Regions from separate parts of the Peribacillus sp. NPDC046944 genome, predicted to be linked through region 1. Evidence: riboswitches for the same ligand, from Rfam matches in the RefSeq annotation. Region 1 holds a riboswitch; each other region holds the start of a gene.
The links. Region 1 has a riboswitch for S-adenosylmethionine ahead of ACQKIC_RS12105 (bifunctional homocysteine S-methyltransferase/methylenetetrahydrofolate reductase). Riboswitches for the same ligand answer to the same signal wherever they lie in the genome.

Region 1 (5,538 bases):
AAAATGGCCCGAAAGCCATCATATTTGACTTCATACATCCATTCCTTAGAACAAGGAGCTTCTGGATGATAGGTGGGCAACATTGGTTTTATCACATTTTTCCCTCCGTTCATTGCGTTTATTAGTATTTTCCCCATAAAATCTTAATTTTAAGATTGAGATATAATTTTTTTGAAAGAAATGGGAATGATAATAACAGTGAATCAATTAATCAACGATGAGGTGAGGAATTTGCATACAATATGGAAAGGCAGCATTTCTTTTGGTTTGGTGAATATCCCGATAAAGCTTCATGCGGCAACGGAAGATAAGGATATATCCTTACGAACTTTGCATAAGGAATGCCATTCACCGATAAAATATGAAAAGGTTTGTCCAGTTTGCCAGAAAGAAGTAGGCAAGGATGATATTGTTCGTGCGTTTGAGTATACAAAAGGAAAGTTTGTTGTCCTAGAAGACAATGAACTTGAGCAATTAAAAAAACAAAATGAAGATAAGGCAGTGGAAATCATTGATTTTGTTAAAATAGAGGAAATTGATCCAATCTATTTCAACCGAAGCTATTATATGTCTCCAAACGATGGCGGTACAAAAGCCTATTCTCTTTTGAGGGAAGCACTCTTGGAGTCAGGCAAGGTTGGTCTCGCTAAAATCATCATTCGTTCCAAAGAACAAATGGCTATCCTTCGGGTAGTGGATAACACATTGTTGATGGAAACCATTCATTACCCTGATGAGGTTCGTTCTGCAACCGACGTTCCTAATATTCCTGCTAATGATGCCATTGCAAAAAAAGAAATCGATACGGCCATATTATTAATTGATCAGTTGACATCGACGTTTGATCCGACTAAATACAAAGATGATTATCGAACAGCTTTGCTTGAATTGATTGAATCAAAGAAAACTGGCGAGAAAACCATTACAGCAAAATCTAAAGAACCCGTGGCCAATAATGTGACGGATTTAATGGCAGCTTTACAAGCGTCCATTGACAGGACGAAGCCGGAGAAAATGGTTGTAAAGAAAAAGACGACACGCAAAAGAGCGGAGCCTAAAAAGAAACAAGCGTAAAAAAAGCCTGAGCGAAATCTATCGCTTAGGCTTTTTTTGTTTTATCCTAGAGGTAGCGTGGTAAATGAGGGAAAAGGTGGTGTCCGAGAATGCATAACTTTTTTAGCATACATATTTCAAAAAAACTTCTTTATATTGCCATGATGGCTGGTTTAATCCTAGTTTATTTTTTCATTTTTATTGAAATTGTGGAAGAACTGAAGGAAGGGGAGTTAATCGAATTTGATAAAGTCCTTATCAATTTCATCCAAGTGCCCTTTAGTGAACAATTTATCAGCTTTGTGACTACGCTCACATTTTTTGGGTCGGTGACATGGATAGTCGTACTAATTGGTATATTTGCCTTGATTTTGGCCTTATACAGAAGAAAACAGCTTGCTTTATACTTAATAATCACTTCAGCAATGGGTGGGGTATTTAATTGGGGGCTAAAATATCTTTTTCAAAGGGAAAGACCCGATATCGCTCCATTATTATCCGTTTCCGGATATAGTTTTCCTAGTGGTCACTCTATGGCTTCGGTTATCGTTTACGGAAGCATTGCAGTTGTATGTTTACGAATCGTCAAAAGTAAATATATGAACGGCATTATATGGTTTTTGGCTTTTTTGGCTTCATTGGTCATTGGATGGAGCCGCATTTATCTAGGGGTGCATTACCCGAGCGATGTTGTGGCAGGTTTTGTTGCCGGAGCTGCTTGGCTAACGATATCGGCATGGCTGTTACGATACCTGGAATATAAGGGGCGAAAAAATAGAAGCTAAGGGGAAAATGAAGGCATAAGAAAATCACCAAAATTATCAAAAAAGTGGTGTACTGTGAGGAAAGTAATGATCGCACCTATAAATTTTCATTAAAAGAAGGTCGCCTGTTCAATTTGGTAGTTACTTGTTAGGTATAAATAATTAGTAAGGATCTACAGTTTTCCACCCTTTTTAAAAGGAGACAAAAAAATTCGCCCCCTAAAGAGCGACAATGAGGAAATTAATCGTGAATCAACATATAGGCGACGGATTGTCTTTTTCGACTATATATTGTGTTCATATTCTATCATAATTAATTTGGAAATAGCAACTAAATTACTAAAACAAAGGGATTATTTTTATATCATTCTCTTTTCACATCGAATTTTATACCTAGTAAAGAGGTTATTGCTTTTTTTTGGTATAATCAAATAATTGAATAGATTGAATATAAAGAATGTTTCTTTATTGCAATCTGGAAATTTAAAAGAAATGGAAGATGTCCAATGGAAAATCGTAAAATCATGTCTCTTCAAATTGGGATGCCAAAAGAGGAGGAGCTTTCGGGGGTAAAGATCAAAACGGCAATGGATAAGAAGGCCATCGACTATATCACCGTAACAAAATCAGGGATTGATAGGGATGGAGTGGGTAACAGAAAGTTCCATGGAGGGCCTGACCGTGCTCTATGTTTTTATCCCTTTGAGCATTATGATTTATGGAATCGAACATTCAATAAGCAGCTTTCCATCCCTGCATTTGGGGAGAATTTGACGATTGCTGGAATGACTGAACGTCAAACGTTTATAGGCGATATCTATCGCATTGGCGGGACCGTTATTCAGATTACACAGGGGCGTATTCCTTGCTCGACCATCTCCCACTTTAACAAAGAGCCAGAGTTTTTGAAATTGGTGATGGACACTAATCTAACTGGCTATTTTGCTAGGGTTATACAAGAAGGGGTAATTGGCCAACAAGATGATATCGTGTTATTGGATCGGCTTCAAGATAAGGTTACGGTACTTTATGCAACGGATGTCATCCTTCATAAGCGTGATGGGGAGGAGGGGGCAATGTCCTTGCTTTCCATTGAATCCTTGTCGGAAAAATGGGGAGCCTTGCTTTCTAAAAGGATGTATCGTTAAAAAGTCTGAAGAAAATGAAAAAATGATAAATATACTCTTGAAATTATCAGATGATTCATGTAAATTAAATATAAATAAATTTTGAAATGTTTAGAAAATTAAACTTAATAAATCTTATCGAGAGAGGTGAAGGGACTGGCCCGATGAAACCTCAGCAACCAGCCTAGGCAAAGGTGCTAAATCCAGCAAGCAGAGCTTGATAGATGAGGAGAATGTTTCGAAAAAAGCCTTCTTCTTTGAGAAGGTTTTTTTTCTTTACTCTCACACTCATAGAAACCGACAAAAACCATAGTGTTTTTAAGAGAGGGTGTACTAATTGGATTTTCGTAGTGAATTGAAGGAAAGAATGCTAGTTGGAGACGGCGCGATGGGTACGTTGTTGTACTCCTATGGAATCGATCAATGTTATGAGGAAATAAATTGCACCAATCCTGATAAAATTGAGTCTATACATAGGGCCTATTTAGAAGCGGGTGCAGATATTCTGCAAACCAATACATATGGTGCCAATTTCAATAAATTGAAACGGTATGGGCTGGAGGAAGAAGTCAGTCGGATCAATCGCCAAGGAGTCAGCCTTGCTAAACAAGTAGCGAAAGGGAAGGCTTATGTTTTTGGTACAATTGGGGCCCAGCGTAGTATACGTAAATCGGATTTAAGTATAGAAGAAATAAAACGGGGTTTTCGAGAACAATTATACAGTTTGCTCCTGGAAGATCCCGATGGAATTCTTCTTGAAACATTCTATGATTTTGAAGAGCTTGAAACGGTGCTTCAAATTGCTAAAAAGGAAACGGACCTGCCGATTATTGCAAATGTATCGATGCATGAACTTGGAAATCTTCAAAATGGATTTCATTTGAATGAAGCTTTTCAAAAGCTAGAGTACCTAGGTGCAGATGTCGTTGGGGTGAATTGCCGTCTGGGCCCCCATCATATGATAAGGGCACTGGAAGAAGTGAAATTGCCTATGCAGGCGTCGATTGCCATCTATCCTAATGCAAGTCTTCCAGATTATGTGGATGGGAGACTGGTCTATAAAGCGGAACCAGAATATTTCGGTTCAAGTGCACTCGAATTACGAAAACAAGGAGCAACCATTATAGGGGGTTGCTGTGGTACGACACCACTACATATACAAGCTGTGAACGAAATGATTGGCACTTTAGCGCCAGTCAAGGAAAAAATTACGAAAGCTCGACATATAGAAATTATTGAAGTGAATAACCAAAAACAAGAATTAGCTCTTCATGAAAAGGCAAAAACGGATAGAACGATCCTAGTTGAGCTTGATCCACCGAAAAAGTTAGGAATCGAAACGTTTATGGCAGGAGCTGAAGCCTTGAAAAAAGCTGGGGTGGATTCCATTACTTTAGCTGATAATTCACTTGCTTCACCAAGGATATCGAATTCGACCTTAGCCAATTTATTAAAGGCTGAATTAGGGGTGAATCCGATGGTCCATATTACGTGCAGGGACCGAAATCTTATTGGGTTACAATCCCATTTAATGGGATTGCATACGGTCGGGCTGGATGAAGTTTTAGTTATCACTGGGGATCCTTCTAAGATTGGTGATTTCCCGGGGGCAACGTCTGTCTATGATTTATCTTCATTCGATTTGATAAGTCTGGTTAAGCAATTCAATGAGGGCTACTCCTATTCCGGACAAAGTCTAGGGAAACGGGCTAATTTCAAGATTTCCGCAGCTTTTAATCCAAATGTGAAATATCTCGATAAGGCTGTTCAGAGAATGGAAAAGAAAATCGCTTGCGGTGCTCATTCGTTTTTGACACAGCCAGTTTATTCAGTAGAACAAATAGAAGAAGTCTATCAGGCGACAAAACATTTGGAAACACCGATTTTCATGGGGATAATGCCCCTTACCAGTACGAGGAATGCCGAATTCATCCATAATGAAATACCGGGGATTAAATTACCTGACAGTGTACGGAAAGCAATGGCCTCAGCGGGAGCTGATCCAGTAAAATCAAGGATTGAAGCTATAAATATAGCAAGGGAATTGGTAGACGCAGCCCAAGAGAGGTTCAAGGGAATTTACTTAATAACGCCTTTCTTACGCTATGAAATGACAGCGGAACTTACTACATATATTAAGAATCATGATCGTAAACAAACATCTGAGGTGGCAGGACATGAGTAAAAGGGAAATTAACGTGCAATTACAATCAAAGATTCTTCTTCTTGATGGAGCAATGGGCACCATGATTCAAGCTGAAGATTTAACGGCCGAGGATTTCGGTGGAGAACAATACGAAGGGTGTAATGAGTATTTATCGTTAACCCGTCCTGAAATCATTCAAACCATCCATGAAAAATATTTAGCGGCAGGTGCCGATATTATAGAGACTAATACCTTTGGTGCCACAAGCTTAGTGCTGGAAGAATATCAATTAAGCACGCTTGCATATGAACTTAATAAAGTATCGGCAGAGCTTGCCGTAAAAGCATGTGAAAAATATTCAAGTGATAATTGGCCCAGGTATGTAGCGGGTTCCATGGGACCAACGACAAAAACTTTATCTGTTACAGGTGGAACGACTTTCGATATA
Region 2 (5,538 bases), on a different contig from region 1:
GATTCTTTTCGGTGGAAAGGCTGGTCTAGTCGAATTACCGCAATGCTTGTTGAATCCAGGCGATACAATTTTAGTGCCTGATCCGGGCTATCCAGATTACCTGTCAGGTGTAGCGTTAGCCCAAGCTAAAACGGAAATTATGCCCTTGACCGAAGAAAATGATTTTCTTCCCGATTATAAGGAAATAGATAAAGAGGTTTTTGACAAAGCGAAGATGATGTTCTTGAATTATCCCAATAATCCCACAGGAGCATCGGCGTCAGCAGAATTCTTCGAAGAAACGGTTTCCATGGCAAAAGAACACTCGATATGTGTGGTCCATGATTTCGCATATGGTGCAATTGGGTTCGATGGGAAAAAACCGGTAAGCTTCCTTCAAGCAGAAGGATCAAAAGAAGTGGGGATAGAAATTTACACCCTTTCTAAAACATATAACATGGCGGGGTGGAGGGTTGGCTTTGCGGTTGGCAACCAGAGTGTCATCGAATCGCTTGAATTATTGCAGGATCATCTTTACGTCAGCCTTTTTCCCGCAATACAAGAAGCCACGGCATGCGCCTTACTGGATTCACAAGAGTGTGTGAAGGAACTCGTGAACATGTACGAAGGACGACGAAATGTATTTATCGAAGGGTTACGATCCATTGGATGGGATGTACAGGCTCCAGATGCTTCCTTCTTTGCTTGGCTAAAGGTCCCTGAAGGATATACTTCAGCGAGCTTTGCAGATCATTTACTGGCACATGCCCATGTAGCAGTTGCACCAGGAAATGGTTTCGGTGAATTTGGTGAAGGATACGTCAGGGTGGGACTTCTCACTTCAGAAGACAGACTCCAAGAAGCGGTAGAAAGAATTCGTACATTGAATATATTCAAAGAAAATCAGTGAGATATTGAATAGTTTGAACATTATACCTATTGACAAAGTATGAATTGCGTGAAAGAATATAAAAAAGAATTCTAAATTTTTAGTTAAGATACATAAACGAAAATATAATAGCATTTTCTTATTTTGAGCAGGTGGAGGGACTAGCCCGATGAAGCCCAGCAACCGACTGTAATACCATTGTGAAATGGGGCGGAGATAATACCGCCGGATCATTTTATTGATTCCGTAAGGCACGGTGCTAATTCTTGCAGCTATAGAGCTGGGAGATAAGAAGATGGCTTTTTCAAAGCCTCTTCTTTAGGAAGGGGCTTTTACATTTTTAACAGAGAATTGGAGTGCAACTTTGTTCGCAGATGGTTAGAAGCTTGTTAAAGGAAAGACCAACAATGACAACTTTAAGAATGACTTTTACGTATTGGGAGTGATCAGATGAGCGAAATAATCGCTACGTATTTACTTCATGACTTCAAAGGAGAGCATGAGAAAAAAGCAGAAGGCATTGCGTTAGGATTGACTGTAGGGACATGGACTGAACTTCCTCACTTGGTACAACAGCAACTGGAAAAACATAAAGGTAGGGTAGTTTCCGTAACACCCCTTCCCGAAGAAGAGCGAGTTAATCTCTATTTCGGTCAAAAAGTGTACCGTTCAACAATCAGGATTGCCTACCCGGCAGGTAATTTTTCTAATGATCTACCGGCTATCTTGACGACAGTATTCGGTAAATTGTCATTGGATGGGGAAATCAAATTGATGGATTTGGACTTTGTCGGCGATATTCAAAAAGCCTTTCCAGGTCCTCGATTCGGAATTAGTGGGATCAGGGAAAAAATTGATGTGTTTGACCGCCCCCTAGTGATGAGTATTTTTAAAGGTGTGTTAGGTCGAGACCTCGCCTTTCATAATGAACAATTGGAGCAACAGGCATTGGGAGGAGTCGATCTTGTCAAGGACGATGAGATTCTTTTTGACCAAGATCAGACGCCTTTCATCGATAGAGTCAAAACCGGAAAGGCCATTTTGAAAGGTATCTATGAGACAACGGGACATCGAACCTTATATGCTGTGAACCTGTCAGGAAAAACACTAGAACTATTGGATAAAGCTGAACTGGCAGCCGAAGCCGGCGCAGATGCCTTGTTATTTAATGTTCATACATATGGATTGGATGTTCTACAGGCTTTACGCGAAAATGACCGGATCAACTTACCGATCATGGCTCATCCGGCATATAGCGGAGCATTAGCTTCATCTTCATTTTATGGACTCAGCTATCCGCTTCTCCTTGGAAAACTGGTGAGGATATCAGGTGCAGATTTATCCCTCTTTCCCTCTCCATACGGAAATGTGGCACTCGATAAAGCAGAGACATTGGCGATTGCTGAAGGATTGACGAGAAATGAAACATCTTGGAAAAGGACTTTCCCGGTTCCATCGGCAGGTATCCATCCTGGCATGGTTCCAGATCTCATCAAGGATTTTGGGATAGAAAGTGTGATCAATGCTGGTGGGGGCGTCCATGGTCATCCGGATGGTGCAAAAGGCGGAGCTAAGGCCTTCCGTTCCGCAGTAGAAGCTGTCCTTTCCGGAAAATCATTGTCAATCGCGGCTGAGGAAGATGAGGAACTTCAAAAAGCACTGGCCCTATGGGGAGGGCTATAATCATGGTCAAACCGATCATTTTCTGTGATTTTGATGGAACGATCACCAACTCGGATAATATCATCTCAATCATGAAGAAGTTTGCCCCGCCCGGCTGGGAGGCATTAAAAGATGGTGTTCTTCAGCAAAAAATCAGCATTTCCCACGGTGTAGGGGAAATGTTTTCCCTGCTGGATAGCGATTTAAAGGAGGACATCATTCAATATGTGAAGGAGACAGCGGGTATTCGCCAAGGGTTCAGTGATTTTGTGGAATTTACAAAAAAATCAGATATTCCTCTCTATATTGTCAGTGGTGGAATGGACTTTTTCGTTGAACCTCTTTTGAATGACCTCTTACCTGTAGAGAATGTCTACTGTAATCATGCCGACTTCAGTCAGGAAGAAATTATGATTGAGTGGCCGCATACTTGTGATGACCAATGTAATCATGGGTGTGGTTGCTGTAAACCTACGATTATGAGAAAGCTTTCTACAAAGGATCAGTATAAATTGGTGATTGGAGATTCCGTTACCGACTTTGAAGCGGCTAAACAGGCAGATTTTGTTATTGCCCGTGACAGGCTCCTTGAAAAGTGCCGCACAGAAGCCATTCCCCATAAAGAGTTTGAAACTTTCCATGATGTGATTGATATTCTAAAAAAAATGCAGGAGGTGTAAGGGTGACAGCTTCAAAAGAGTGGCAGGAACTAGCGCAAATAAAGGGAGAACTAGCCGAGAGAGATTGGTTCATGGGGACGAGTGGAAATTTATCGATCCGTGAGGCTAATAGCCCTTCTTTTTATATAACCGCAAGTGGCAAGGATAAACGCAAGCAGACAGATTCCGATTTTATTTTGGTGGATTTGTCAGGAAAACCAGTCGAAATGACCGAGCTCAGACCTTCCGCTGAAACTCTTCTTCATACAGAGATTTATCGGAAAACGGATGCCAATTGCGTCCTCCATGTCCATACAGTAGAAAATAACGTGATTTCCGAGTTATATAGTGAAGTTGGGGAAGTGACTTTTTGTCATCATGAAATTATCAAGGCTACTGGACGATGGCAGGAAGATGCAGAATTGAAGATACCCATCATCCATAACCATGCAGATATTCCGTTGTTGGCTGAGACATTCAGTCCCTATGTCGATGCAGACTCAGGAGCGGTGCTTATCAGAAATCATGGTATAACCGTATGGGGAAAAAGCGGGTTGGAAGCAAAAAAAATCTTAGAAGCATGTGAATTCCTGTTTCAATATCAGCTGTTACTTAACCAGCAAAAGATATTGACAGGTTCGCTCAGCTAAAAATATAAAGGAGGAAAAATAATGGCTACAATTAGATTCCAAGAAACAAATGAAGTAATTGAAACAAATGAAGAGGTTCAGAGCTTTTTAGAGACTCAAGGCGTAATTTACGAACAATGGGATATTTCAAAATTGCCAGCCCATCTGGTGGAAAAATATGATCTTACGGATGAAGATAAACAAGAGATTCTTGATGCTTTCCAGTCAGAGATTAAAGAAATTTCGGAAAGAAGAGGATATAAAGCGCATGATATTATCACATTATCCGATTCCAATCCGAATTTGGACCAATTGTTGCAGAACTTCAAGCAGGAACACCATCATGAAGATGACGAGGTACGGTTCATCGCTGGGGGAACGAGTATCTTCGCCATCGAGGGTAGCGAGGGAAAATGGTTCGATGTCCGACTTAACCCTGGAGATTTGATCAGCGTACCTGAATCGACTCGTCACTACTTCACGCTAGCGGAAGATAGAAGAACAGTCGCGGTCCGTATTTTCGTTACAGCGGCCGGCTGGGTTCCGATATATGAAAAAGATGAAGTTCAGGCATAATAAAAGTGTGAAAAAACCAGCTTTCGGGCTGGTTTTTTTATGTGGCCCCGCAGGGTGCTTAAGCGGGAAAAGTATGATAAAATTTTAACGGAAATAAAAATCGTGTACATTATAGGAGAAGATACTAATGAAAACGACCGAAGTATATATATTAGGCGGCTTTCTCGGTAGCGGGAAGACGACGCTTCTTCGAAATATATTAAAGCAGGAAAGTGAAGCGGGTAGAAAAGTGGCCGTGCTTTTAAATGAACTTGGCAGTGTATCGGTGGATAGTGGTTTGATTGGCGATGACGTACCGTTAAAGGAATTGTTTGATGGTTGCATTTGTTGTACCCTTCAGGACAAGCTTGAAATTCAGCTGCAAGAATTGTTGACCGAAAATGATCTAGATGCCGTTTATATTGAAACAACAGGTGCAGCACATCCAGTAGAAGTACTCGATGGAATCATGTCACCATTTTTTGCTAATAAGTTAGAGTATAAAGGGATTATCACGGTGGTCGATTTATTGAGGTGGCGTGACCGCGAACAGCTCTCGCCACAGCTTAGACAGTTGTTGTCCGAGCAAATACACCACGCAGATTTCATCTTATTAAATAAAGCGGATTTGGTAAGTGAAATGGAAGCATCCCAACTCATCTATTCCATTCAGGGGTTGAATCCAGAAGCCGTATGTTTATTGACGGAATATGCAGCCGTATCTATAGGTTCCCTGCAACAAATGCATAGGAACCAACATAAAAACCATCAAAAGCTCGAAGTACATAGCCATCTTCATTTAAGTGCAATCGTGCATACTTTTACAGGGACCATTAATCAAACCGACTTTGAGGATTGGCTCAGGGCCCTCCCTGAAACGGTATACAGGATGAAAGGATATCTTTCCTTCACGCATTCGCAGCATCCTTACTTATTCCAATATTCTTATGGGATGCCATTGTATATGAATGAAATGATTAAAATGCCTTTGAATATCGTCATAATCGGCGAAAAACTGGATAAAGAGAAGATAATCAATGAGTTAAAAGCTTTGGAAGTGAAAGCGGCGATATAGGCGTTTACCACCAATCGAAACCGGGAAAAGAGGAGGACTAGTTATCGAGGAGGTGGTTATGGATGCCGTGGAACAAAAGCGATTATCCTA
Region 3 (5,538 bases), on a different contig from region 1:
GGTCTGGATTTCCCTGCCCAAGATTAATGACATCCTTGCCTTCTGATGTTATGTTATTAACTTTTTCGACTAAAGAAGCAAAAAACTGCTTTGGAAGCTCTTGAAGAAGTCTGGATTTTTCGAATTGCACCATCTTTGCACCTTCTCTGAAATTTCTTGAAATTATAGTCACAAATGATATATGTTTATCTTAATCTTGTAAAGTACTTTTTTACAAATGGAGGTTTTAAATGATGAAATGGAAAATCGCCTGTTTACAAATGGACATTGCCTTTGGACAGCCAGATATAAATTTCCAGGTGGCAAAACAATGGATTGAAAAAGCTGTACAGTCTAAACCGGACATCGTCATGCTGCCGGAACTATGGACAACCGGCTATGACTTAACGAGATTACATGAAATTGCAGACGAAGAAGCAGCACAAACCATTACCTTTCTAAAAGCCCTTGCAAAAAAACACCACATTAACATAATCGGTGGCTCGATTGCAAAGAAAACTAAGGAAGGCATCTATAACACAATGCTCATCATCGATAAAGAAGGCAAACTGGTTAAAGAATATGATAAACTCCATCTGTTTCAATTGATGGATGAACACCATTACTTACAACCTGGCAAAAAAGACGGCTTATTCTCCCTCGATGAAAAGATTTGCGCCGGATTCATTTGCTATGATATCCGTTTTCCGGAATGGCAACGGGCCCATACCGTACGAGGTGCGGAGGTTATCTTCGTGACCGCCGAGTGGCCAAAGCCTAGGCTCCATCATTGGAGGGCACTGTTAATCAGCCGGGCAATAGAAAACCAAGCCTTCGTTGTGGCTGTGAATCGTTCCGGTTCTGACCGAAATAATCATTTTGCCGGACATTCCATCATCATCGACCCGTGGGGAGAAATCATTTGTGAGGCTGGTGAAGAAAAAGAACTTCTACTCGGCACCCTTGACTTAGAAAAAGTAGGAGAAGCAAGAAATAAAATACCCGTTTTCGAAGATCGGCGGCCGGAGTTTTATTAATTTACCATTGACAAACTATTTAAAATATTGATATCATTCATTCGAGATTAATTTTCTGAAAATAAATACAATACTCTTATCAAGAGCAGGCTGAGGGATAAAGGCCCTATGAAGCCCAGCAACCGACTGTAATACCATTGTGAAATGGGGCGGGAATTCCGCCGGATTATATCCACAGAGCACGGTGCCAAATCCACCAGAAAGAATTCTTTCTGGGAGATAAGAGGTTCGAAGTGAAGCTTCTGCCTCTTTCTATGGGAAAGGGGCTTTTTCATATTTTTTAATGTACTTGGAGGGATAACAATGACTCAACCATCAAATTTCAAGCTATTGACAAACGAAACGGCAATTGACCTAACGAAGAAACTTGGGTTACTGCATTCAGATGACTCATTACTATGTAATGAAATCGGTGACGGAAATTTAAATTATGTTTTTCACGTTACAAATCCCGTAACAAATAAAGGAGTCATCATCAAACAAGCAGTTCCTTACGCAAAGGTTCTTGGTGAAAGCTGGCCATTGACTTTAAAAAGATCGGCTATCGAAGCGAATGCATTAATTCAATTCAGAAGCTATTGTCCCGAACTTGTCCCACAAGTCTATTATTCTGATGAACAGCTTGCAATCACCGTCATGGAAGATTTATCACACTTGAAAATCGCCCGGACCGGATTAATTGAAGGAGATCATTTCCCTCTATTATCCAAACACATTGGTGAATTTGTTGCAAAGACCGCTTTTTATACGTCTGATTTTCATTTGGAACCGGCAGCGAAAAAAGAGGTTGCCCGGAACTTCACGAATCCAGAACTCTGCAAGATTACTGAGGTTTTCATTTTCACGGATCCTTTTTTGGAGGAACATCCAGGCGAGTTTGAGCTTGAGTTGCTGGAGGCTGCCAAGTCTATATGGAAAGATGCTGATTTAATACTGGAAGTGGCTAAGTTAAAACAAAGCTTCGAATCCGAGCAGGAGGCCCTTCTTCATGGCGATTTACATACGGGAAGTATATTTGCAAGTGATACAGAAACAAAGGTAATTGACCCTGAATTCGCTTTTTATGGTCCTGTTGGATTTGACCTTGGACAATACATGGCGAATCTCCTATTCCAGGCAGTAACACGCGAGGCCACTGGGAAGGAAGAAATCTTTACTCATCTTCAGGAATTTTGGAATACATTTGAAGAAACCTATACGAACCTGTGGAATTCTGAAAATAAAAGTCCTTACAGTAAGATCGAAGGTTATCTTCCATATGTACTCAACAAGTTTAAAGGTGATGCATATGGCTTTGCAGGATGTGAACTAATTCGAAGAACCATTGGCCTATCTCATGTTGCTGATTTAAATGGCATTGAGAATAAAGAAACTAGAATTACAGCTAAAACGGCTACCTTGAAAATCGGGGCCCATATAATCAAAAATCGGAAAGAACTGAATATTCCAGCAGTGATAGAAGCCGTAAAGCAATATACATTGCCTTCCTATTCAGCCCTATAAGGAGATATACATATGACAACTACAACGCCACTACCCTATTCCGTCCAATGGAATGATACCCATATTACCTTATTGAATCAACAGGCCTTGCCATCAAAAATAGAATTCATTGAACTTTTTACGGTTAAAGATGTATATGACAGCATCTTGACCTTGAAGGTCCGTGGTGCCCCCGCTATCGGGCTAACTGCAGCATTTGGCGTTGCTCTTGGTGCAATCCAGGAAAATACCACGGATTTATGGCAATTTAAACACAATGTCACGAAACATGTTACTACACTCGCTTCTTCAAGACCAACAGCGGTCAACCTTTTTTGGGCACTGAAAAGAATGGAGAATACTCTACAAGCAGCCAATAGCATAGCTTCAGCCAAAAGCGCTCTTGTTGCTGAAGCAAAAAAGCTATTTTCAGAGGATGTGGAGATGTGCCGAAAAATTGGTGAATACGGATTGTCTTTATTCAACGAGGGTGATTCTATTTTAACCCATTGTAATGCTGGGGGGATAGCCACTGCACGGTACGGAACTGCCCTCGCACCTTTCCACCTGGCCAAGGAAAGATCCTTTCCTATAAAGGTCTATGCCTGTGAAACGAGACCTGTCTTGCAAGGGGCACGACTCACCGCATGGGAACTTATGCAAGCTGGAGTGGACGTTACATTAATCTCGGATAATATGGCAGCCCACACCATTCATCATAAAAAAATCGAAGCCATTATAGTCGGAGCAGACCGTATTGCGGCAAACGGTGATACAGCCAATAAAATTGGTACATTGGGTTTGGCGATATTAGCTAAGCATTACGATATTCCTTTCTATGTAGCAGCACCATCAAGTACATTCGATTTATCTCTCGAGTCGGGTATCTCCATCCCAATCGAAGAAAGGAATGGGGATGAAATCACTTCTATACAAGGAGTCAGGATAGCACCAGAAAATGTGAAGACATTCAATCCTGCTTTTGACGTTACGCCCCATTCTCTTATTACAAGCATCATTACCGAAAATGGCATCATTTCACCTGATTACAGGAGTAATATCCCGCTTTTTGTAAAATGAAATTATTTATAAAGGATTGATCAAGGGGCTGTCCCAAAAGGTGTAATTACACACCGAAATTGAATAAATAGTAAAAGGCAGAAACGTTGATTTAACAACATTTCTGCCTCTTTATTTTTGCGAAATTCACTGGAATAAGGACTTATTAGACAGCCCCTTCATTCTTTTCACGATTAACCTTGGAAACCCATTCAGTTGCTCCTGTTATATTTATTCTGACGAGGTTCTTTTTGATAGATATAATCGCAGAATTTAGTCAGAGTGGCATCTAGCCTTCTTTGATTTTTCTGCCGCTTTTCGGTAGTAATTATTCTTAGCCTTGTATGAAAGTTCATGTTCCTCAAGCAGGGTTTACCGCTCGTTTTCTTCAAATTCTACTTCATCATGGATACCCTTCCATTCCCCACCCATTGGTACTTCTTCCATGGTCACCTTATGGATTACACACACACCTAAGTCAAGCATACGAAAAACGGCCCATCAGCAATAAATGCTTGCTGATGGGCCGCTTGTTTTTATAAAAGATTATTTGATTTTCTTTTTCAATACTTCCACCGCTTTTTTCACTTGAGTATCATTTTTAAGGATTTTATCCCTAATGACTTCCATCAATTTAACGGTTGTATCGTCTTTAATGACACCTGTTTCTTTGATCTTATGATCCTTTTGGAATTCCTTGACCGCTACCTTTGTTTCTTCATCGAAATACTTATCCACTTTTCCTGGATTATACCCGGCTTCTTTCAGCATTTTCTCCGCTGCTTCTACTTCACTCGAGGAATCCGATACTTTCAATCCTTTATCAGGAGAGATATATGGAAGATTGGCATACTCGGGAAGCTTGACTTTTATATCCGGTTCAATCCCTTTTTTATGGATCCAATTGCCTTTCGGAGTCAGCCATTTTTGTGCTGTATACTTAAAGTTGGAACCATCATCAAAGTCTGCGGCTTTTTGCACGGTCCCCTTTCCGAATGATTTTACCCCTACAAGCTGAATACCCGCAGATTCACTAACAGCGGCGGCAACGATTTCAGATGCACTTGCACTTCCATCATCAATTAATACGACCACTGGTAGCTTCAACTCACCATTATTCTGGGATTTATAGACTTCTCTTTTTCCTTTTCGATCCTCGACCTGAAGGATGACTTCCCCATTCGGGATAAATAAGTTTGCCATTGCGATCGCTTGGTCAAGCAATCCACCCGGATTTCCACGTAAGTCCAATATTAGGCCTTTCATCTTTTCTTTATCCATGTCTTCAAGTGCCGTATTCAGCTCTTCCACCGTATGCTCAGAAAAACTTGTAACCTGCACTTTGGCAATCCCATCATCAAGCATCTCTGAATAAACCGTTTCAATCGGAATGGTATCACGCTTAATGGACAAAGTAATCGGTTCCTTTTCACCCGCCCTTGAAATGGCAAGCTCCACTTTTGTTCCCTTTTTCCCCCTGATTTTCAAGACAGCTTCCGAAGAACTTAAGCCATCAAGGCTTTTGCCATTGACACTTAGTATAATATCATTAGGCCGGACTCCGGCTTTTTCAGCTGGTGATCCTTTAATAGGGGAAACCACCATGATCTGTCCATCCTTCTCTTGGATTTCAGCACCTATTCCTTCAAAGGAAGAAGAGATGCTCTCATGGAAACTGGAGGCTTCTTTCTTATCCATATAAGAGGAATAAGGATCATCCAACGATTCTATCATTCCATTTATAGCTCCATCCACGAGCGTGTTCTCATCGATTTCTTCATAATAATTATCTTTGATCGTATCATATGTAGAATATAACTTTTCAAATTCAGGATGATTACTCGGTGCAAGTGACTCTACTTTTTCATCGCCAAAGGTCAACGCGATTGTAGTTATCCCTGCTGTCAAAAATATGAGTAAGAAAATCCCCATAATAAACGTAAACTTTTTTATTTTCACAATTTTGCCTTCATCTTTGGGC
Region 4 (5,538 bases), on a different contig from region 1:
AGCCCATGTCCTGAAATACGACTTCATCAACCAAGTTCATTCTCCTCCGTTCCTCATTGCGATAGAAAAAAGGTAGAACTCCCACCACCGTTCAATAAACGGTGGTGTTTTTGTAATTTCGACCGATTTTTTCGAACTTTTAAACTTTTACCCATTATAATGAGGAAAAAATGGATAAGTGGGTGTAGAAACATGGAACAATTATCGACTTCGTTACTGGCAGGGCAGATTTATTGACTGAGAAAATCAAACGGGATACAAGTGAATCATATGGCCAATTCGTCACTAGCCTGACTGCATTGACCGAAGATAGAACACGATGGAAGAATTGAAGCCGTTCGAACATGTCTTTGCAAATTCCTCTAAAACAAAAGCTGCTGAAGTTTCTCAGCAGCTTTTTTCTTATTTAAACGACATAGCCCAATATCTTCAACCGGTTTTCAACGAAACTCAGTGCATATTGAAATACGTCATCCCGCTCCGGTTCATTGAAAATTTCATGATATAGTTTCGGCCATTCCTTGTATTGCTTTTCGCTGGCCAAGTTATAGTTGAACCACTCCCGGACCGCCTTTTTGTTGACGACCTTGTCATCTCCGCCCTGCATCATCAGTAAAGGCACGTCCTGAAACTCCGGAATCTCTTCAAAAGCATCCTTCATTGCCTGTACAAGCTCCCGATACCAGCGAACGGAAACCTTGGTAATGTACAATGTATCGTTCGTATCCGATTCACGGATTTCCGAATTCCTCGTCGCCATTTGGGGAGTTAACCCAGAATCCACCCGGAATTTTGGCATCACGATATTCATGCCGTGTGAAATGGCGGTTAAGTATTTGGGAGGATGCGTCATCAGACCGAGGCATGGCGATGATAAAATGACCCCCGCGATGTCCCATTCTTCCTCCTGAAGCAGGCGGATCGCAATCAACCCACCCATGCTATGTCCTAATAAAAAGACAGGAAGGGAATAATCGTATGCATCTTCAATCCAGCTTTTTACTTCTTCTAAATATTCGTCAAAGGAATCGATATGCCCCCGGAAGGCGCGTGTCGTCATTCCCTGCCCGGGTAGGTCGCCCATGACGACATGGTATCCGGCTGAAAGCCACATTTGTGTTAACCACTTGTAACGGCCATGATGCTCCATTGCCCCATGAATAATGACGATGACGCCTTTTGCATCTCCGTCCGTCTCCCATTTCCACATTCGAAATCCCCCTTTCACTTTTCTCTAGTTGTAAACGTTCCATGCAGAATGAAAAATAATCTATATGGTAAATTATAACCACATTTTCGGTTTTCGACAAAAACGAAACCTAATTAATTGTGCTCAATCAAATAGTAGCCAAGGCTATTTTGATACGGTATATTAAAATAATACAGCAAAATTATCCACTTCGGAAAGGAAATGATGAAAATTGATTATTTATCCATTCAAAGGCATGGAACCAGAAATTTCCGAAAGCGCCTATCTTGCTGAAAATGCCGTCGTGACAGGCGATGTCAAAATCGGTGATGAATCAACGATCTGGTTCAATACCGTCATTCGCGGCGATGTGGCACCCACCATCATCGGGAAAAGAGTAAGCGTGCAAGATAACAGCGTACTTCATCAAAGTCCCAATAACCCACTGATAATCGAAGATGAAGTGACCATTGGCCACCAAGTCATTCTACATAGCTGCAAAATTCGAAAGAGAGCCCTCATCGGCATGGGTTCGATCATCCTTGATGGAGCGGAAATCGGTGAAGGTGCCTTCATCGGTGCAGGGAGCCTTGTCCCCCAAGGAAAGGTTATCCCGCCGAACACCTTAGCCTTTGGAAGGCCGGCCAAAGTCGTTCGTGAAATTAATGAGGAAGATCGCCAGGATATGGATCGCATTGTCCGGGAATATGCTGAAAAAGGACAACTCTATAAACAGGCTGACCGAATAAAGTAACACCAATCGTATGATTACAAAAAAACGCTTAGCTAAAAATAGGATTCCTTGAATTATTCCCTAGGAAGCCATATTTAATCCTATTTTTGCCCATCAAAAAAGGTGCCTTGCATTAAAGCAAGGCACCTTTTCTCATATGATTTACGCTTTAGCTTGTGTTTTTAAAGCTTCTGCTTTATCCGTACGCTCCCAAGGCAAATCAACATCTGTACGGCCGAAGTGACCATATGCAGCTGTTTGCTTGTAGATTGGGCGACGTAGGTCAAGCATCTTGATGATACCAGCTGGACGTAGGTCGAAATTCGCCTCTACCAATTCCACTAGCACCTCTTCACTTACTGTTCCCGTTCCAAATGTATCGATTGAGATGGATACAGGCTTAGCCACGCCGATTGCGTAGGCCAATTGCACTTCCGCTTTGTCAGCCAGGCCGGCAGCCACGATGTTCTTCGCAACGTAACGAGCGGCATATGCAGCAGAACGGTCCACTTTTGTTGCATCTTTACCAGAGAAAGCACCGCCGCCGTGACGAGCGTATCCGCCGTACGTATCAACGATGATTTTACGGCCAGTAAGACCAGCATCCCCTTGAGGTCCGCCGATTACAAAACGGCCAGTCGGGTTGATGAAGTATTTCGTATCTTCATTGATTAAGTCAGCCGGTACGACCGCATTAATCACATGTTCTTTTAAGTCGGCTTGAATTTGTTCAGGTGTCACTTCAGGATCATGTTGTGTGGAGATGACGATTGTGTCTACACGTACAGGTAGGTTATTTTCATCATATTCAACCGTTACTTGCGTTTTTCCATCAGGACGTAAATAACTTAGCGTGCCATCTTTACGAACTTGAGAAAGACGGAATGATAGCTTATGAGCCAATGAAATGGGAAGTGGCATAAGCTCTTCCGTTTCATTGCACGCGAATCCGAACATAAGACCTTGGTCCCCTGCACCGATAGCATCGATTTCCTCATCGGACATCGTACCTTCACGTGCTTCCAATGCTTTATCAACACCCGCTGCAATATCAGCAGACTGCTCATCGATCGAGCTTAGCACGGCACAAGTCTCGGCATCGAAACCATATTTCGCACGAGTGTACCCGATACCTGCAATCGTATCGCGGACAATGCGTGAAATATCCACGTAAGCCGATGTTGTAATTTCTCCAGCAACAAGTACAAGACCTGTCGTTACACTTGTTTCACACGCAACGCGCGCATTAGCATCCTTAGCTAGGATTGCATCTAAAATGGAATCTGAAATCTGATCACAAATTTTATCCGGATGGCCTTCTGTCACAGATTCAGAAGTAAATAGACGTTTCTTTGACATCTTATTTCCTCCTTGGAAGTTAGTATGTTGTAGGCATGAGCCTGATCTTTTACGGAACTCGTTTCCCTTATTAGTTTCAATCATAGACACAGAATTAATGAATAAAAACACAAAAACCTTCCCTGGCAAATGAGGAAAGGTTTAAAAATTCTATCATCTATCCTTTCACTCTTATCGTTCAAGGGTTTTTACCTTGCTCAGGTTAGCACCATCACCACTATTCCTTGAAGGTTCATCGCTTTATTTTCGGCGATTGACCTTGGAGTCAAGTTCAATATGGCAGGTTGCTGGGTTTCAAAGGGCCTGTCCCTCCACCAACTCGGGATAAGAGAATCCGTACAATTTAAGATACTATCGTATTTAGTCTGAATTTGTCAATGTTTTTCTAAATAGAACATTTTTCCCCAATGAAAAATAAAAAAACTTTTTATCTGGCACAGCCGGAATATAAATAGTATCCTTAAAGAGTGTAAACTAAGAAGATAAGACCATTGACTTACAATGGATAAATCAGACAAAATGAACATACCATCCGAACCCCATATTCATCCCTTTTTCAGATACATAAATGGTTGTTCACTTCTTTTCTTCCTATTATAAATGAAAAGGTACACTAATCCTAAAACGGGACTTCACAAAGACTTGCGGCAGCAATCGTTTTTCACATCCTAGATTCACTTCATCCAGATCGTCTCCCGATTCAACCAGATTCGAAAACATCCATCCAGGATGACTCACTGCAAGTATATGCCCGCACTATACATAAGGTTACACTCGAAGTGAGATAATTGATTAATGTGACTATTCCATTTTCATTCACAAAAAAAGTTAAATAGTATAGACTATTTAATCCAATGTGTTATACTAATTGTATTATAAAAACTTAAACAAAGGAAGGTATCTCATATATGAATTCTGTTGACGTTAATGAGTTACACCAATTATTAGCAGGAAATAATGTGCAAACTCAACTCTCAGTTCCTCAATTAGTTGAAAAAGTATTAAGCAGAAATGAAGGCGTTTTAACTTCAACCGGCGCAGTAAAAGCTGAAACGGGCAAATACACGGGCCGTTCACCTAAAGATAAATATATTGTGGAAGAAGCTTCTGTAAAGGACAAAATTGACTGGGGCCCAGTGAACCAACCCATTTCCGAGGAAGTATTCAATAAACTATATAGTAAAGTAGTGGATTACTTAAAGACAAAAGAAGAAGTCTTTGTCTTCAAAGGTTTTGCTGGTGCAGACGAATCATCACGCCTTCCTATCCGAGTGGTTAATGAATATGCTTGGCACAACCTTTTTGCTCATACATTGTTCATCCGTCCGAATGACGAAGAACTAAGAGGGCATGAAGCAGAATTCACCATCCTTTCCGCACCTAATTTCAAAGCGGATCCAACAGTTGATGGAACGCAATCCGAAACGTTCATCATGGTATCATTCGAACGCCGTACTATCCTAATCGGTGGAACTGAATACGCAGGTGAAATGAAGAAATCGATTTTCTCAATCATGAACTACCTACTTCCGGAAGAAGAAATCCTTCCGATGCATTGTTCGGCAAACGTAGGTCGTGAAGGCGATGTCGCTTTATTCTTCGGATTGTCCGGTACTGGTAAAACGACTTTATCTGCCGACACGAACCGTAAACTGATCGGTGATGACGAACACGGCTGGTCTTCTAACGGTGTATTCAACATCGAAGGCGGATGCTATGCAAAAACCATCAACCTTTCACGTGAAAAAGAACCACAGATCTTCGACGCCATCCGTTTCGGCGCCGTATTGGAAAATGTCGTGGTAGATCCCGAAACACGCGTGGCGGACTACGATGACAGCTCATTAACGGAAAACACCCGTGCTGCATACCAAATGCAAGCGATCGATAACATCGTGAATCCAAGTATTGCGGGACACCCGAATACAATCATTTTCTTAACGGCTGATGCTTCTGGCGTACTGCCTCCAATCAGCAAACTTTCTAAAGAACAAGCCATGTTCCACTTCTTGAGCGGATACACAAGCAAATTGGCAGGTACAGAAAGAGGCGTGACGTCTCCTGAAGCAACATTCTCTACATGCTTCGGTTCACCTTTCCTACCACTTCCTGCTACACGCTATGCTGAAATGCTTGGAGAAAAAATCGACGAGCATGACGCAAAAGTATACCTGGTTAACACAGGATGGACTGGCGGAGCTTATGGAACTGGAAGCCGTATGAAGCTTGCTTATACTCGTGCCATGATCCAAGCAGC

Region 2: another riboswitch for S-adenosylmethionine. It lies ahead of mtnW (2,3-diketo-5-methylthiopentyl-1-phosphate enolase); the one in region 1 lies ahead of ACQKIC_RS12105 (bifunctional homocysteine S-methyltransferase/methylenetetrahydrofolate reductase).
Region 3: another riboswitch for S-adenosylmethionine. It lies ahead of mtnK (S-methyl-5-thioribose kinase); the one in region 1 lies ahead of ACQKIC_RS12105 (bifunctional homocysteine S-methyltransferase/methylenetetrahydrofolate reductase).
Region 4: another riboswitch for S-adenosylmethionine. It lies ahead of metK (methionine adenosyltransferase); the one in region 1 lies ahead of ACQKIC_RS12105 (bifunctional homocysteine S-methyltransferase/methylenetetrahydrofolate reductase).

Annotation. Positions count from the first base shown of each region.
Region 1 covers NZ_JBNNML010000005.1:343,763-349,300, reverse strand. The annotation lists gene ligD (DNA ligase D) at 1-95, opposite strand, end outside; gene ACQKIC_RS12120 (Ku protein) at 232-1,074, shown strand; gene ACQKIC_RS12115 (phosphatase PAP2 family protein) at 1,164-1,838, shown strand; gene ACQKIC_RS12110 (MOSC domain-containing protein) at 2,324-2,965, shown strand; SAM riboswitch class I at 3,077-3,175, shown strand; gene ACQKIC_RS12105 (bifunctional homocysteine S-methyltransferase/methylenetetrahydrofolate reductase) at 3,282-5,129, shown strand; gene metH (methionine synthase) at 5,122-5,538, shown strand, end outside.
Region 2 covers NZ_JBNNML010000007.1:7,384-12,921, reverse strand. The annotation lists gene ACQKIC_RS13975 (pyridoxal phosphate-dependent aminotransferase) at 1-889, shown strand, start outside; SAM riboswitch class I at 1,005-1,162, shown strand; gene mtnW (2,3-diketo-5-methylthiopentyl-1-phosphate enolase) at 1,319-2,551, shown strand; gene ACQKIC_RS13965 (2-hydroxy-3-keto-5-methylthiopentenyl-1-phosphate phosphatase) at 2,554-3,210, shown strand; gene ACQKIC_RS13960 (methylthioribulose 1-phosphate dehydratase) at 3,213-3,839, shown strand; gene ACQKIC_RS13955 (cupin domain-containing protein) at 3,861-4,394, shown strand; gene ACQKIC_RS13950 (CobW family GTP-binding protein) at 4,522-5,448, shown strand; gene ACQKIC_RS13945 (hypothetical protein) at 5,511-5,538, shown strand, end outside.
Region 3 covers NZ_JBNNML010000007.1:13,085-18,622, forward strand. The annotation lists gene ACQKIC_RS13975 (pyridoxal phosphate-dependent aminotransferase) at 1-133, opposite strand, end outside; gene ACQKIC_RS13980 (carbon-nitrogen family hydrolase) at 234-1,016, shown strand; SAM riboswitch class I at 1,090-1,242, shown strand; gene mtnK (S-methyl-5-thioribose kinase) at 1,314-2,519, shown strand; gene mtnA (S-methyl-5-thioribose-1-phosphate isomerase) at 2,532-3,578, shown strand; gene ACQKIC_RS13995 (S41 family peptidase) at 4,104-5,538, opposite strand, start outside.
Region 4 covers NZ_JBNNML010000001.1:516,005-521,542, forward strand. The annotation lists gene ACQKIC_RS02655 (class I SAM-dependent methyltransferase) at 1-76, shown strand, start outside; gene ACQKIC_RS02660 (hypothetical protein) at 155-346, opposite strand; gene ACQKIC_RS02665 (alpha/beta hydrolase) at 407-1,210, opposite strand; gene ACQKIC_RS02670 (gamma carbonic anhydrase family protein) at 1,425-1,943, shown strand; gene metK (methionine adenosyltransferase) at 2,085-3,281, opposite strand; SAM riboswitch class I at 3,450-3,612, opposite strand; gene pckA (phosphoenolpyruvate carboxykinase (ATP)) at 4,190-5,538, shown strand, end outside.